Salipiger sp. CCB-MM3: one gene and its partner. The protein of the gene in region 1 interacts with the protein of each later gene in a pairwise test. Links are inferred from orthologs where the notes say so. Each region holds a gene or a part of one and is shown on either strand. Other genes may lie near its edges.

The links. Proteins that work in one complex are often made in the same cells at the same time.
Region 2: the proteins of secD (region 1) and pheT interact in binary tests that used the Escherichia coli proteins (3 or more experiments, as listed by UniProt). The link is inferred for Salipiger sp. CCB-MM3 from one-to-one orthologs.

Annotation. Positions count from the first base shown.
Region 1 is NZ_CP014595.1:2,708,177-2,716,102, reverse strand. What follows is about bases 3,117-5,993. They hold secD (protein translocase subunit SecD), read right to left. Parts: upstream 5,448-5,993; coding sequence 3,786-5,447; downstream 3,117-3,785. Other genes in these bases: yajC (preprotein translocase subunit YajC), read right to left, coding at 5,473-5,760; secF (protein translocase subunit SecF), read right to left, coding at 3,117-3,782. Also shown: AYJ57_RS13035 (heme ABC transporter permease), read right to left, coding at 1-574; heme exporter protein CcmB, read right to left, coding at 661-1,317; heme ABC exporter ATP-binding protein CcmA, read right to left, coding at 1,314-1,928; AYJ57_RS13020 (Mth938-like domain-containing protein), read right to left, coding at 2,064-2,417; more of secF, read right to left, coding at 2,814-3,116; AYJ57_RS12995 (pentapeptide repeat-containing protein), read left to right, coding at 7,050-7,415; AYJ57_RS12990 (trypsin-like serine peptidase), read left to right, coding at 7,420-7,926. UniProt on the Escherichia coli protein: Part of the Sec protein translocase complex. Interacts with the SecYEG preprotein conducting channel. SecDF uses the proton motive force (PMF) to complete protein translocation after the ATP-dependent function of SecA.
Region 2 is NZ_CP014595.1:2,091,442-2,094,795, reverse strand. The notes cover bases 1-3,092. They hold pheT (phenylalanine--tRNA ligase subunit beta), read right to left. Parts: upstream 2,699-3,092; coding sequence 302-2,698; downstream 1-301. Other genes in these bases: AYJ57_RS10145 (malonic semialdehyde reductase), read right to left, coding at 2,923-3,092; AYJ57_RS10155 (EF-hand domain-containing protein), read left to right, coding at 1-216. In the rest of the region: more of AYJ57_RS10145, read right to left, coding at 3,093-3,354.

The sequences.
Region 1 (7,926 bases):
TGTCCATGGACAGCGAGGCGCCCTGATGCAGCCCTTGGTTCCAGAACAGCACCGCATAGCGCGACAGCAGCGCGAAGACCGAGCCCACGAGGCAGAGGATCGACGTGAGATCGGCGGCGGTGTCGTCATTCTCGATCGCCGACCACAGCGCCATATAGCCGAGGTAGAAGAGGAACAGGATCAGGAAGGAGGTCAGACGCGGATCCCACGCCCACCATGTGCCCCACATCGGCTGCCCCCAGAGCGCGCCGGTGGCCAGCGCGATCACCGTGAACACCGCGCCCACAGGGGCGGCGGCGCGGGCCGCTAGCGCCGAGACGTGGTGGCGCCGGATGATCCAGATCAGCGAGGCGACCAGCATCATGATCCACGCGTTGATCGCCATCAGCGCCGAGGGCACATGCAGGTAGATGATCTTCACCGTCGAGCCCTGCCGGTAATCGTCGGGCGTGAAGAAATAGCCCCAGACCAGCCCCCCCGCGAGGCAGAGCACCGCCCCGGCCGACACCCATGGCAGGATGCGGTCCGTGGTGCGGATGAATTTTACCGGATTGGCGTATTCCCAGATCGACATGGGCCTCCCCTAGCGCAGCTCACGCCCCGTTACACTTCAAATATTCGGCAAGCGCAATCTCTGGCACCCGCCCCGGCTGTGGCGCGTCAGCGCAGATTGATCCGCAGCACCGCCGCGCTGGCGAAGGGCAGCAAGGCCAGCGTGCCAAAGCTGATCCCCGCGAGCATCAGCAGTGGCGTCTGCACCGCCAGTCCCTCGGCCCCGCGCCGCGCCACTTCGGCGCCAAAGATCAGCGTCGGCACATAGAGCGGCAACACGAGGATCGACAGCAGCAGCCCGCCACGCTTCAGCCCCACGGTCAGCGCCGCCCCGAAGGTGCCGATGACCGACAGCGCCGGTGTGCCGAGCGCCAGCGAGACCAGCACCCACAGGTAGCCCGAGGGCGGCAGGCTCAGCAGCACGCCAAGCGCGGGCGCGGCAAGCACCAGCGGCAGGCCGGTGGTGATCCAATGCGCCAGTGCCTTGATGGTGACGATCCCCTCCATCGGCAGCGGCGCGGTGGCCAGCAGGTCAAGCGAGCCATCCTCCCAGTCGAGCGCGAAGATCCGGTCGAGCGACAGCAGGCAGGCCAGCAGCGCGCCGATCCACAGCACGCCGGGCGCGATGCGCGACAACAGCCCGGTCTCCGGACCGACGCCGAAGGGAATGAGCACGGTGACGATCAGGAAAAACGCAAGGCCGAGGCCAAAGCCGCCCCCTGCCCGCACCGCCAGCCGCAGGTCCCGTAGAAGTAGCGCGATCACAGGAAGGCCTCGTCCTCTATGGAGACGCGCGGCGCCGCCTTGAACGGGGTGACGTCGAGGATCTCTGCCTCGTCCAGCCCCAGATCGATATGCGTGGCCATCAGCGCCGAGCCGCCGCCCGCCAGATGGCCGCGCACCGCCTCGGCGAAGCGCGCCACCGAGACGGCATCAAGCGACACGGTGGGCTCGTCCAGCACCCAGACCGGACGGCCGGTGACCATCAGCCGCGCGAGGCCCAAGCGGCGCTTCTGCCCTGCCGAGAGCGTGCCCGCGGGCCGGTCTTCCAGCCCGCGCAGGTCAAAGGCGTCGAGCGCTGCTTCAATGTCGGATTGCGCAAAGACCTGCGCCCAGAAGCGCAGGTTCTCAGCCGCCGTCAGCATGGATTTGAGACCGTCGGAATGGGCGGCATAGGCGATGCGCTCGCCCGCGCCTTCGATCGTGCCGCTGAACGCGGGCTGCAGCCCCGCGATGCTGCGCAGAAGCGTTGTCTTGCCCGAACCATTTGGCCCGCGCAAAACCAAGGCACGTCCGGGGGCGAGCGTGAAGCTCAGCCCCTCCAGCACCGGCACTCCTCCCCGGGCCACGGCCAGATCGCGAACAGATAGGTCCATGCTTTCGCTTACCTCAGTGATGAGGTTCGGGAAAGCGCGAAAGCCGCGCCGCGACAAGCTGTTGCAGGAAAATGGCTGGTCCGGTCTGATCATCCTTAGGGGATGACGCCACGGACTGGCTGGGATGGGTCGTCGTCAGACGGGCAGCGCGGCCAGCGCAACCCGGCGCCCCTCACCCAGCAGCACGTTGTAGGTGCGGCAGGCAGAGGGAGAGTTCATCACTTCGACGCCGACACCGGCCTCTTCGAGCCGGGCCGAAAGCGCCTTGGGCAGCAGGGCGATATCGCCGCCGGTGCCGACAAAGATCACGTCGACCTCGCCCGCGAGCGCGACCAACGTTTCTTCGTCCGACAGCCCCGCCCAGGATTTCATGCCCTGCGGCGAGATGCAGACGCCCCCATCGACCGGCCGACCGCCGATACGAAAGAAGCCCGGGCCATAACCCTCGACAGGCATGGCATCGCTAAAGTTGATTTCGTTCATCCGCATGGTTCTTCCCCTAGTCCCACACAGGCGATCCGACGCGGACCGCACTTCCATGAACGCGCAGGCCAAGACGCGGTACACCCCTCCCACGTCAACATACGACGCCTGGCCTAGCCGCGTGGCCGCACTTTATGACACATCGGTGAAGAATCAAATGAATTTTGCCGCACAGCAGCATCGGCGCCCTCGCCGGAGAGGCGGGCGCCCTTGTGTATGGAGTTTGACACTAGCGCGCCTATGCCAAGGACCCAATGCGCTAACCTAAAGTCTAGGCCCGCAACACTGCGTTTCCCTGAGCGTTGCACAATGAGTGATCATCTCCGGGGCATCCCCCGGCGACCAAACGAAAAAAGGGGCCGACGATGCGGCCCCTTCCATACCAGAATGGAACTTTGCGCCTCAGACGCTGGTCCCGGATTTCTTGGCTTCGACCTCGGCCTCGGGCTTTGACCAGTCGCGCTTGACGCCAAACCACAGCAGCAGCGCCGAAGCGATGAACACCGACGAATAGGTGCCGACGAAGACGCCCCAGATCATCGCGAAGACGAATCCGCGGATCACGTCACCGCCCAGAGCAAACAGCGCGAAGAGCGCCAGCAGCGTGGTGAAGGAGGTCATGAAGGTCCGGCTGAGCGTCTCGTTGATCGACAGGTTCAGCACGTCCTTGAGCTCGGTCTTCTTGTATTTGATCAGGTTCTCGCGGACCCGGTCAAAGACCACCACCGTATCGTTGAGCGAGTAGCCGACGATGGTCAACAGCGCCGCGATGGTGGTGAGGTCGAACTTGATCTGCAGTTCCGAGAAGACGCCGATCGTCAGGATCACATCGTGCACCAGCGCCAGCACGGCCCCGGCGGCGAACTGCCATTCGAACCGCAGCCAGATGTAGATCAGCACCGCGCCGATCGCCAGAGCCACGGCCTCGACCGCGGTCCAGATCAGCTCGCCCGAAACCTTCGGGCCAACGGATTCCACCGAGACGAACTTGATGTCCGGCGCGACCTCCTGCAGCGCCGCCTCGACGGTGGCGATGGTTTCCGGGGTCACCGACTCCACATCGTTCTGCGCCTGAATGCGCACCATGGCGACGTTCTGATCCGGCCCGAAGGAGGGATCGAACACCTCGGAGATCACCACATCCCCCAGCCCCAGCGCGCCGAGCGCGTCACGGTAAGCGCCGACGTCGACGGCCTCCGTGCTTTGGGTCCGGATGGTGGTGCCGCCGCGGAAGTCGATGCCGTAGTTCAGGCCGCGGATGCCGAAGCTGGCCAGCGCGAGCACGAGCAGAACGCCCGAAATGCCCAGCCACAGCTTCCAGTGCTTGAAGAAGTCAAAGCTCGTATTGTCGGGAATGACGCGAAGACGCATGGCTCAGACCTCGATGGTTTTGGGACGGCGACGTTCGAACCACATCGCGATCAGCAGCCGGGTGACATAGATCGCGGTGAAGACCGAGGTGACGATGCCGAGGCCAAGGGTGATGGCGAAACCGCGCACCGGACCCGAGCCCATGACATAGAGGATGATCGCCGTGATGATGGTGGTGATATTGGCGTCGACGATGGCCGAAAGCGCCTTTTCATAGCCAAGCTCGATGGCACGGGCCGGGCCACGCGCGGTCTTCAGTTCCTCGCGGATACGCTCGAAGATCAGCACGTTGGCGTCCACCGCCATACCCACGGTCAGCACGATGCCGGCGATGCCGGGCAGCGTCAGCGTGGCGCCGATGGTCGACAGCAGGCCGAAGATCAGGCCGATGTTGATGATCAGCGCGACGTTGGCGAAGAGACCAAACAGACCGTAGCTGGCCCACATGAAGCCAAGCACCGCGACAAAGGCGACACCGGTGGCGAGCTTGCCCGCGTCGATGCTGTCCTGTCCCAGTTCCGGCCCGATGGTCCGCTCTTCGAGGAAGTCGAGCCCCGCAGGCAGCGCACCGGCGCGCAGCAGCACGGCGAGATTGGTGGATTCCTCGACGCTGAAGTTGCCGGTGATGATGCCCGAGCCGCCGGGAATGTGGCTCTGGATCACCGGGGCCGAGATCACCTCGTCGTCGAGCACGATGGCGAAGGGCGAGCCGATGTTCTCGGCGGTGTAATCGCCGAACTTACGCGCGCCGCCGGGGTTAAAGCGGAAGGTCACCGCCGGACGGCCGTTCTGGTCAAAGCTGGGCTGGCTGTCGGTCAGTTCCTCGCCGGTGACGACGGGGGCCTGCTCGAGCACATAATAGACGCCCTCTTCATCCATCGACGGCAGCAGCTCGTTGCCGACGCCGGGGGTGGTGTCGGCATTGGTGGTGCGGCTGACGACCGGCTGGAAGGTCAGCTGCGCGGTGGTGCCGATGATGTCCTTGAGCTCTGCAGCCGAGCCGACGCCCGGCACCTGGATCAAGATGCGGTCGTTGCCCTGACGCTGGATTGTCGGCTCACGCGTGCCAACCTCGTCGATACGGCGGCGGATGATCTCCAGCGACTGCTGCATGGTGCGCTCGTCGGTGGCCTGTTTCTCGGCCTCCGAAAGCGTCACCACGATCTCATCGCCATCGCCGGCGACCTGCAGGTCGTTGGCGCCCGCGCCGGTGAGCGAGGTCACGGGGCGTGCAAGGCCGCGCACCAGCTCCAGCGCGCGGGCCATGCCGTCGGGGTTGGAGATGCGCACGCGCAGCTCGCCGGGCTGAGAGGGCTGCAGGCGGATGGTGCCGACGGTGCTGCGCTCGGGGCGCAGGATGTCGCGCACGTCCGGCCAGAGGGTTTCGAGCCGCGAGGCATAGACCTCATCCAGCTTGACCTCGGCCAGCAGGTGAGCGCCGCCGCGCAGGTCGAGACCGAGGTTCACCAGCCCCGAGGGCAGCCAGTTCGGCCAGCTGGCCGCGGCCTCTTCACGCTCGGGCGTTGCACCGGATTTCTCGATCGCGGCAACCGCGTCGTTGTGGGATTCTACCCTGTTATAGAACAGGTTAGGGCTGGCCAAGGCCAGCCCTACGATCACAAGCGCCCAGATTGTCAGGCGTTTCCAAAGATCGATCTGAAGCATTGTCGTGGGCGCTTTCGCGTTGGGATCAGGATTCTGCGGGCTCGGTCTTCGACAGGACCTGAGCGACGGTGCTCTGCACCACGCGGACCTTCACACCCTCGGCGATCTCGACCTCGACTTCGCCGCCTTCCTTGACCTTGGACACCTTGCCGATCAGGCCACCCTGAGTGACGATCTGGTCGCCGCGGCGCAGCGCGTTCACCATCTTCTGGTGCTCTTTGACCTTCTTCTGCTGGGGACGGATCAGCAGGAAGTACATGATACCGAAGATCAGGATCAGGGGAACGAACTGGGCAATTGCGCTGCCATCCATGGGCGGGCTCCTCTTGGTGTATGTTGGGGGACACCCCCCGCAAAATTTGGCCGGAACCTATGTGCGATCCTCCGCCGATGCAAGGCGCGATGGCAGCGGTCACACCGCATGCACAAAGGATGCACGGGCCATGCGCACACGTGTGCGTGATGGACGGTGGGGAATGGGGTGGTTAGGGTCGCCGCGGGACGATGAGGGGATAGGACGCGCAACGTGACGACAATTCCGATTTCGCCGCAGGTTTTCGCGGCTCTGATGGCCACCGTGGCAATACTCTTAGTGGCCGCGTATTTGCCAAAGCAAGTTCGACAAGCGCTGTCACCTGTTGAAGCGTTTCAGAAGCGACTGGGCTACGAGCGCCTCGACAGCGGCCTCTTCCTAGTGCTTGTGCTTTTGGCGGTAGGTGCTGCGGTCGTTTGGCTGGCTCTATTACTGCTTCTTGTCGTCGGGCTGGTCGGGCTGATCCTAGACACCGGCTGGTCCGACATCCCGCCTCTCAATCCGATCACGGACGAAGCCAAGGAAGCGGTCTGGAACTGGCGGTTCAAGCTGGCGCAACTGGCCGCCCTGACCGCCGTGCTGGGTGCGGTCGTCACCCTGCCGATCACGCTCAACCGCCTGCGGCTGACGCGCGCGCAAACTGAGACGGCGAAGGAAGCGCTCTTCAACCAGAAGATTACCGAGGCCGCCGCCGACCTGCACGCGCAGCGGCAGGTGACACTGCCCGAGACCTACAAGAAGCTGAAGGGGGATACGGCGCGAAAGCGGTTCAACGGCTGGGAGGACGATGTGGTCCGGCGCACTGCCGCGATCGACCGGTTGGAGGGGCTGGTGCGGGAACGTCCGGAACGCGAGATCGCCGAACGTGTCGCGCGCATCCTCAGCATGTATGTGCGTGAACTGTCGCGCGAGACCTGGCCCGCGGAGACACCCCCGAAAACAGATGATCCCAAAGAGCTACGTCAGTGGGCAAGGGGCCTGCCGCCGCTGCGTTCCGACATGGAAGCCGCGGTTGTGACGCTGAGCAGGCTGGCGGCGATTGTCGGACTGCCAGCAAGGGACCTGCCATTCGACTTGCAAGAGAGCAATCTGCAGCGGGCCAGATTGTCCGGGCAAGACCTGCAGGGGGCGCACCTCGGCGGGCGGAGATGCAGGGGGCGGACCTCCGCTCGGCGAATATGCAGGGGGCGGACCTCCGCATTGCGAAGATGCAAGGCACGGAACTTAGCGAGGCGGACATGCAAGGCGCGGCACTCATTCTTGCAAAGATGCAGGGAGCGGACCTCAGCATGGCGAAGATAAAGGGCGCGGACCTCCGTTTTGCAAAGATGCAGGGCGCGGACCTCAGCATGGCGAAGATGCAGGGCGCTAACCTTTTTAGGGCGGAGCTCTCGGAAGTGTCAGAGCTCACCGATGCTGCTCTTCGAGGTGCATCGGTGAGCTCTGTCGATGATATCACGATATCACAACTCCTCCCCTTCCGTTACGACATCTTCGCAGACTCCACCGTGCAACTGCCCGAGGGCGTGTCGCGCCCCGAGCACTGGCATCCCTGCAACGCAGACGATCCGGAAAGACTCGACTACGACGGCTTCGAGACCCGCTGGCGCGACTGGCAACGCTCCATCGGCCAGGACCCCGAGAACCCCGAGTAGCCCAATGCGCCTCCTCCTTGCCCTCCTGCTCCTCGCCCTGCCCGCCGCTGCGGCGGACCTTCCGCCCTTGCCGCCCGAGGACCATGCCCAGTGGCAGGCGATCGGGCGGGTCAATACCAAGGGATATAACCGGCGCGGCATGTGTTCGGGAACGCTCGTCGCGCCCGATCTGGTGCTGACCGCCGCCCATTGCGTCGCCGGGGCCGAGGGCGACCCGCTGCGGCCGGAGCGGCTGCATTTCGTCGCAGGCTGGCTGGGCGGGGACTTTGCCGATCACGCCGCCGTCGCCTCCTATGAGGTGCACCCGCAGGCCTATGCGGGCCACCGCATCGACATCGAGCATGACCTTGCCCTCCTCACCCTCGCGCATCCGCTGGAGGTGACGCCGCTGACGCTGGGGGATGCGCCCGCGCCGCCCTTTGCGGTGATCGGCTATCACGATCTGCGGCCCAACCGGCTTTCGGCGCGCTTTGACTGCGGCGGCGCGCTGGACCATGCGCTGCTGCGCCTG
Region 2 (3,354 bases), 620 kb from region 1 along the record:
GGCCCGCGCCAAGGCTCGGCCAATCGCCCCGCCCCACGCGACGGCGCACCTGCGGGCCGGCCCGGCGGTCCGCGCATGGACAGCAACGGCGATGGCGTGATCACGCAGGCCGAATTCACCGGCGGCGCGCGGCAGATGTTCAAGCGCATGGATCGCAACGGCGATGGCGTGCTGAGCGGCGCCGAGATGACCCCGCCCAAGCGCCCGGGGACCTAGGCGGCACTTCGCCGCCCCCCTGCGCCAACAAAAAAGGCCCCGGCGGATCGCTCCACCGGGGCCTTTCATCTCTTGGAGCCAGAAGTCAGCCGCGCAGCGCGCCGCCGGTGGCCTTTTCGACCTTGGCGACGATCTTGGCCGCCACCTCTTCGATGTCCTTTTCCTTCAGCGTCTTGTCGCTGGGCTGCAGGCGCACGGTGATGGCGAGCGACTTCTTGCCCTCGCCGAGGCTGCCGCCGATGAACTCGTCGAACACGCGGACCTCTTCGATCAGCGCCTTGTCGGCACCCGCAGCGGCGCTCACCAGATCGAGCGAGGCAACCTCCGCATCCACGACAAAGGCAAAGTCACGTTCCACCGCTTGCAGATCGTTCTGCGCCAGCGCCGGGCGGGCCGCATCGGTCTTGCGCGGCAGCGGGATTTCCTGCGGGTAGAGCGTGAAGGCCACGACAGGGCCTTTCACGTCCATCTCCTGCAGCACCTTGGGGTGCAGCTCGCCGAAGACGCCCAGCACCTTCTTGGGGCCGAGGCAGAGCTTGCCGTGACGGCCCGGATGCCACCATTCCTCGGCGCCGCGAAGGATCTGCATCTTCGCCGGGGCCCCCATGGCCGCCAGCAGCGCCTCGGCATCGGCCTTGGCGTCGAACACATCCACCGGGCGCGAGGCGCCATGCACGTCCTTCGGACCGGTGCGCCCGACGAGAATGCCGGTCACCTGCGTCGCCTGCTCGCCCGGCTCACCGCCAGCGAAGGCCGGACCGCATTCAAAGAGCGCCATATCCGCAAAGCCGCGCGCCTGATTGCGCGAGGCCGCCTGCAGCAGCCCCGGCAGCAGCGAGGGGCGCATGTGACTCATCTCCGAGCTGATCGGGTTGGCCAGCATCGTGGCATCGGTGCCGCCGCCGAACATCTCGGCCGCCGCCTGATCGATGAAGCTGTAGGTCACGCACTCATTGTAGCCCAGCTCCGCCGTGGTGCGGCGGGCCACCTGCTCGCGCTTCTGCATCGGCGAGAGGATCGGCTTCGGCACGCCCGGCTGCGCGCGGCGCATGGGTTGCGGCTGCAGCTTGGTCAGCGAGGCGACGCGGGCCACCTCTTCCACCAGATCCGCCTCGCCCATCACGTCGGGACGCCAGCTCGGCACCGAGGCCATGTCGCCCTCGAGCGTGAAGCCCAGAGCGGTCAGCGTGGCGCGCTGCTCCTGTGCCGGGATCTCCATGCCGACGAGGCTGATCACCCGGTCGGTGTCGAGCTTATAGGCGCGGCTCACGTCGGGGATGGTGCCAGCAACGATCACCTCGGAGGCTTCACCGCCAGCGATCTCGAGGATCATCGCGGTCGCCGCCTCGATGCCCGGCGCCACCGAGGCAGGGTCGATGCCACGCTCAAAGCGATAGCGGGCGTCGGAATTGATCTTCAGCGCGCGGCCCGTGTAGGCGGTGCGGACGGTCTCGAAATAGGCCGCCTCGAGGAAGACATCCACGGTCTCGTCCGAAACGCCCGTGGGCTCGCCGCCCATGACGCCACCGAGGCTTTCGACGGTGTCCCCGGCCGAGATCACCACCATGCCCGGCTCGAGCGTGTAGGTCCGCTCGTCCAGCGCCTCCAGCGTCTCGCCGCCCTTGGCACGGTGCACGCGCAGGTCGCCCGACACCTTGCCCGCGTCAAAGACGTGCAGCGGGCGGTTGCGGTCGAAAGTGAAATAGTTGGTCACATCGACGAGGAAGCTGATCGGGCGCAGGCCGATGGCCTTCAGCCGGTCCTGCAGCCACTCCGGCGACGGGCCGTTCTTCACGCCGCGGATGACGCGGCCATAGAACACCGGGCAATCGTCAAGCGTGTCTTCGTCGATCGTCACGTTGATCGGCGAGGCGAAACTGCCGGGCACGGTGACCTCGGGCAGCGCCTTCAGCGTGCCAAGACCGCGCGCCGCAAGATCGCGGGCGATGCCATGCACACCCAGTGCGTCGGGCCGGTTCGGGGTGATGGCGATCTCGATCACCGGGTCGACCTTGGCCGGATCGTTCGCCGCCAACCAGTCGATGAACCGCTCGCCGACCTCGCCCGAGGGCAGCTCGATGATGCCGTCATGTTCCTCGGACAGCTCCATCTCGCGCTCGGAGCACATCATGCCGAAGCTCTCGATGCCGCGGATCTTGCCGACCTGAATGGTGGTGTCGATGCCGGGCACATAGGTGCCGGGCGTGGCCACGACAACGGTGATCCCCTCGCGCGCGTTGGGCGCGCCGCAGATGATCTGGCTCTCGCCCGCATCGGTCATCACCGTGCAGACGCGCAGCTTGTCGGCGTCGGGGTGTTTCTCGGCCTTGACCACCTTGCCGATTTTGAAATCGGACAGGCGCTCGGCGGGGTTCTCGACCCCTTCGACCTCGAGCCCCAGATCGGTCAGTGCTTCGGTGATCTCGTCCACCGTGGCGGAGGTGTCGAGGTGGTCTTTCAACCAGGAAAGCGTGAATTTCATCTCTCGGCCCGGCTTGGTTTCGCTTGGGTCCGGTCCTTAGCGGAATGAGGCGGAAGGGGAAAGGGGGTTGGCCTCAGCGCGGGGCGTGCGCGGCCTCTGTGCTGCCCGAAGGGCGAAAGGGGCGCTGCCCCTCTTGGCCTGCGGCCAATTCACCCCGGGATATTTGTGCCAAGAGGAAGCGACGGGGGCAGTGGCAGCCCGGGCCGCCACCGCCGGCATCGGGCTCAGACGATCTTGCAGGCGTCTTCCATGCTCAGGCGCGGCAGGCGGTCGAACACTTTCGACGGCTCGCCATAGCCGAGGTTGATCATGAAGTTCACCTTCCACGTGGTGCCCGCAAGGAAGGCCTCCTCAACCGCCGCCGGATCGAAGCCGGACATCGGGCCGCAGTCGAGCCCCAGCGCGCGCGCGGCCAGCATCAGGTAAGCGCCCTGCAGCGAGGAGTTGCGGAAGGCGGTGTCGTTGATCATCGCCTCGGATCCGGTGAACCACGGCTTGGCGTCGGCGTGCGGGAAGAGCTCGCCGAGCTTTTCGTAAAATTCGATGTCGTGGCATACGATCACCGTGACCGGCGCGGTCATGGTCTTCTCGCGGTTGCCGCTGGACATGGCCGGGCTGAGCTTTTCCTTGGCGTCTTTGCTGCGCACGAAGACGAA